One region of the Sphingomonas sp. NPDC079357 genome, then DNA from elsewhere that is predicted to be linked to it. Evidence: predicted binding sites of a transcription regulator. Region 1 holds the regulator's gene; the other holds the start of a gene.
The links. The regulator LexA, encoded in region 1, represses DNA repair genes until DNA is damaged. The targets are predictions, from matches to a motif close to GTTCCNCNCTTGTTCT.
Positions count from the first base shown of each region.

Region 2: the regulator LexA is predicted to act here: its motif matches at 949-964, upstream of ACI2JO_RS05970 (ImuA family protein).

Region 1 covers NZ_JBJDOM010000001.1:416,464-418,658, forward strand. Annotated here, with positions in the region: gene ACI2JO_RS01840 (molybdopterin molybdotransferase MoeA) at 1-902, shown strand, start outside; gene lexA (transcriptional repressor LexA) at 961-1,623, shown strand; gene ACI2JO_RS01850 (ComEC/Rec2 family competence protein) at 1,842-2,195, opposite strand, start outside.
Region 2 covers NZ_JBJDOM010000001.1:1,270,353-1,272,547, forward strand. Annotated here, with positions in the region: gene ACI2JO_RS05965 (ImuA family protein) at 13-771, shown strand; gene ACI2JO_RS05970 (ImuA family protein) at 985-1,734, shown strand; gene ACI2JO_RS05975 (DUF6504 family protein) at 1,649-2,195, shown strand, end outside.

The DNA.
Region 1 (2,195 bases):
TCACCGGCGCAGCGATGCCGTCTGGCGCAGACACCGTGCTCGTTCAGGAGGAAGCGGCCCGCGATGGCGAGACGCTCACGCTCGATGGCGAAGGCCCCGCGCATGTCGGCCGCAACGTCCGCCGCCGGGGTCTCGATTTCACTGAACGCGACACACTCGTCGAGCCAGGCCAGCGCCTTACCCCCGCCCGGCTCGCGGTCGCCGCGACCGGCGGAGTCGCGCGGATCGCGGTCGCGCGCCCGGTCCGCGTCGCGCTCGCCGCGACCGGCGACGAACTGGTCGAACCCGGCACCTCCGGCGACGCGCTCCCCGAATCAAACCGCCTGCTGCTGCGCGCCTTGCTCGCGGGCACCGGCGTCGAGATCGTCGACCTCGGCATCCTCCCCGACCGGCTCGACCGGCTGACCGAGGCCTTCGCCACTGTCAACGCCGATGTTCTCGTCACCACCGGCGGCGCCTCGGTCGGCGACCACGATCTTGTCCGCCCGGCGCTGCTCGCGGCGGGCACGACGCTCGATTTCTGGCGAATTGCGCTGCGCCCGGGCAAGCCGATGCTCGCCGGGCGACGCAGCGACATGGCGGTGGTCGGGCTGCCCGGCAATCCGGTGTCGGCGTTCGTCACCGCCTTGCTGTTCGTCCGCCCGCTCGTCGCGCATCTCAGCGGCGCGAAGGACCCATTCCCATCGGTTTCCCGCGCCTTGCTCGGCGAGGACCTCCCCGCCAACAACGAGCGGACCGATTATCTGCGCGCCGAATTGCGCGACGGTCGCGCCTATGCCTCGACCATCCAGGACAGCTCGATGCTGCGCACGCTGGCGCGCTCGACCTGCCTGATCGTGCGCGATCCACACGCCCCCGCGGCCCGCGCCGGCGACTCGGCGGAAATCCTGATGATCGCTTGACGGACAGCGCTATGTTCCATAAAGGTTCGCAATCCGTTCACTAGGAAGGCGCCCGGACATGCTGACGCGCAAGCAGCACGAGCTGATCTGCTTCATCGAGGACCGCCTCGCCGACACGGGCGTCTCGCCCTCGTTCGAGGAGATGAAGGACGCGCTGGAGCTGAAGAGCAAGTCGGGAGTCCACCGCCTCATCAGCGCGCTCGAGGAGCGCGGCTATCTGCGCCGCCTCCCTAACCGCGCCCGCGCGCTCGAGGTCATCAAGGCGCCCGAGCGTGGCCCGGAGGCGAAGCGCCCCGCGCCGCCCTCGGTCAAGCGCACCATGCCCGAACCCGCCAACGACGTGGTCGAGATCCCGCTCCACGGCCGGATCGCCGCCGGTGTGCCGATCGAGGCGTTCGAGGGGTCAACGATGCTCCCGGTGCCCGCGGCGCTGCTCGGGGCGGGCGAGCATTTTGCGCTCGAGGTGGCGGGCGACTCGATGGTCGAGGCCGGCATCTTTGACGGCGACTATGCGCTGATCCGCCGTCAGGAAGTCGCGCGCGACGGCGAGATCGTGGTGGCGCTGATCGAGGACAGCGAGGCGACGCTCAAATACTTCCGTCACGAAGGCGCGATGATCCGTCTAGACCCCGCCAATCGCGCCTACGACCCGCAACGCTACGCCCCCGCGCAGGTCCGCGTACAGGGCAAGCTCGCCGGCCTGCTCCGCCGCTACTCGTAAAGCGCGCCACTGCCACCCAAATGTCGCCCCGGACTTGATCCGGGGCCCCGCTCCTTCGTGCTCCTGAATTAGCGCGCATAGGCGCAACCTTCGCAAACATCGAAGTGCCCGCGCGTCCTTCGCGCCGCCCTTACCTGCCACCCCGGCGAACGCCAGGGCCAAGTTGGGCGAATATTTGCAATGATATACGACGGCCCGCCAACTGCACCCTGGCCCGCTCAACGATCACACTGCCATCCGCCAGCGCTCGGTGCCGCAAGCGACCATCGTTTCTGGTCCGACCGCTCAACAGGCAACATCGACAACCACCCTGCCAACATCGGCAACGCTTTTGCCGCTTGCCGTGCTTCATGCTCACCACCGACGAGCCACGGATGCGCATCCCCCACCGCCCGCACCGTCGCGACCCGCCCGGTCGCAAACGTCACTCGCACCCCGCCGGTTCTCACCAGCGTCGCCCGGTCGAGCGTCAACCACCTGCCCCGACAGCCACGCGGCAGCCGCCGCTCGCTGACCACCACATCCGCGCGTCGACACAGTGGTATCAGCGCGTTAGCCGGCAACAGATACTG
Region 2 (2,195 bases), 850 kb from region 1:
GTCCTGTCTGTCGTGCCCGAGTCGAGCGCCCTCATTTCTTTGCGCGAGACGCTGTGCGCCTTGGCGGGCGACGGACATAGCCGCAGGCGGATCATGCCGTTCGGGGTGCCGGACATCGACTCGAGCCTGACCGACGGGGGATTGCGGCTCGATGCGCTGCATGAGGTTGCGGCGGCGACGCCATCGCTGCGCGACGATGCGGCGGCGACCTTGTTCGTCGCGGGGGTTGCGGCGCGGGCGTGGGGGCCGATCCTTTGGGTGGTCCGGCGGCGTGACCTGTTTGCGCCTGCGCTGACCCAATCCGGTTTGATGTCGAAGCGCGTGATCCATGCCGAGGCCGACGACGACGCCGGGGTGCTCGCATTGATGGAGGAAGGCCTGCGCCATCCGGCCCTCGGCGCGGTGATCGGCGAGGTGCGCCGCGCCACTCCTGCGGCAACGAAGCGCATGCATCAGGCCGCGATGCGGGGGCGCACCGTCGCGCTGTTGCTCAAACGCCCCGCCCGCGAAGGCGGTGATCCGTTCGCGGCCACCTCGTTGGCGGCTACTCGCTGGCGGATCGGCACCGTGCCGATGGTCGGCACCGCGCGCCCGCGCTGGGAGGTGACGCTCGCGCGGCAGACCGACGGCGCGCCGTTCGCGGCGACCGCGATAGCCTGCGACGACACCGGACGCCTCGCGCCGGTGGTCACCCGCCGCGAGCAACGCCGCGTGGTGAGCGAGATCTTGCGGGTGACACGCTCGGCGGAGGATCAGGCGGAGGCGGCATAGTCTCCTTCCCCCATGGATCGTCCCCCCGGACTTGATCCGGGGCCCCGCTTCTTCTTGTCAGCCGCGGTAGCAGCGGGATCCCGGATCAAGTCCGGGAAGACGAACGAGGCGAATAATAGGAGCAGCCGACCCCCACATTCCTAGCTACCGCAAAGCCTTGACGCCGGAACGCAGATAGGAACAAATAGCGAACATATTGATTGCGAGTCGCCTGTGCCCGGTCCCGTTCCCACCCTTGCCGCGCTCCGCGAGAGTTTGCAGGCCATCACCGGCGAGGCGCGTGACCGGCCCGTGCTGCCGTTCGGCATCGCTGAACTCGACACGCGCCTTGCCGACCACGGAATGCGGACCGATGCGCTCCACGAAGTATCCTCGCGCGGCACCGGCTGGGGCGACGATGCCGCCGCGGTGCTGTTCGCCGCCGGGATCGCCGCGCGCACGCAGGGCGAGGTCTTGTGGGTCGTGCGCTCGCGCGACCTGTTCGCGCCGGGGCTGTTCCAGGCCGGGCTCGCGCCGTCGCGCGTCGTCTATGCCGAGGCGCGCGACGACGCCGAATTGCTCGCGCTGGTCGAGGAAGGGCTGCGCCACCGCGGGCTCGGCGCGGTGGTCGGCGAGGCGAAGCGCGTCCAGATGGCGCAGGCACGCCGGCTGCAACTCGCCGCCGAGGGCGGCGGCACCCCCGCCTTGCTGCTGCGCCGCCCGACCCTCGACGGCACCGATCCGATCACCGCGCCGTCCGCGGCGGTAACGCGCTGGCGAGTCGCGCACGCGCCTTCGTCGCAGGTGCCGTGGGGCGGGCTGGGCCGCGCGTGCTGGCACGTCGAATGCGTGCGCCAGCGCGGCGGCGATCCGTTCGAACTCTTGGTGGAGGGCTCCGATGAAACGGGTCGCCTCGCTCTACCTGCCCAGCTGGTCGATCGACCGGCTGCGGCGGATCGAGCGCCGCGCCGCGCGGTCGGCTGAAGCCGACGGCCGCGCCGCTTTCGACGCGCTGGGTGTCGACGCCGCCGCCGAGCGCGCGCAGCAATGCTCGGTGCCGCGTGGCGGCGGCTGGCGTCCCGGCGCGCGCTGGGCGCGCACCGACCCCGGCAGCGGGCTTGCCGACACGCGCGACCAGGTCGAGAGCGCGGTCGCCAGCCTGCCCGTGCACCGCCGCCCCGCACAGCGTGAGCTCGGTCGCACCAGCGAGGCCGCCGCCACCCCGTTCCGCGAACTGTCGCGCCGCACCGAGGCTGCCGAGCCGCTGTTCCGACCCGGCACGCGCGGCTGGCACAACGAGGACCTGCAAGCGACGGTCGACGCACTCCCCGCGCACCGCCGCCCGTCGCTGCAGGAATTGTCGCGCAAGACCGAGCTGGTCGAAAACCCGTTCCGCCCCATGCCCCCCGACGAACCGGGCGCGCTGCGCCGCATGGGCCGGATGC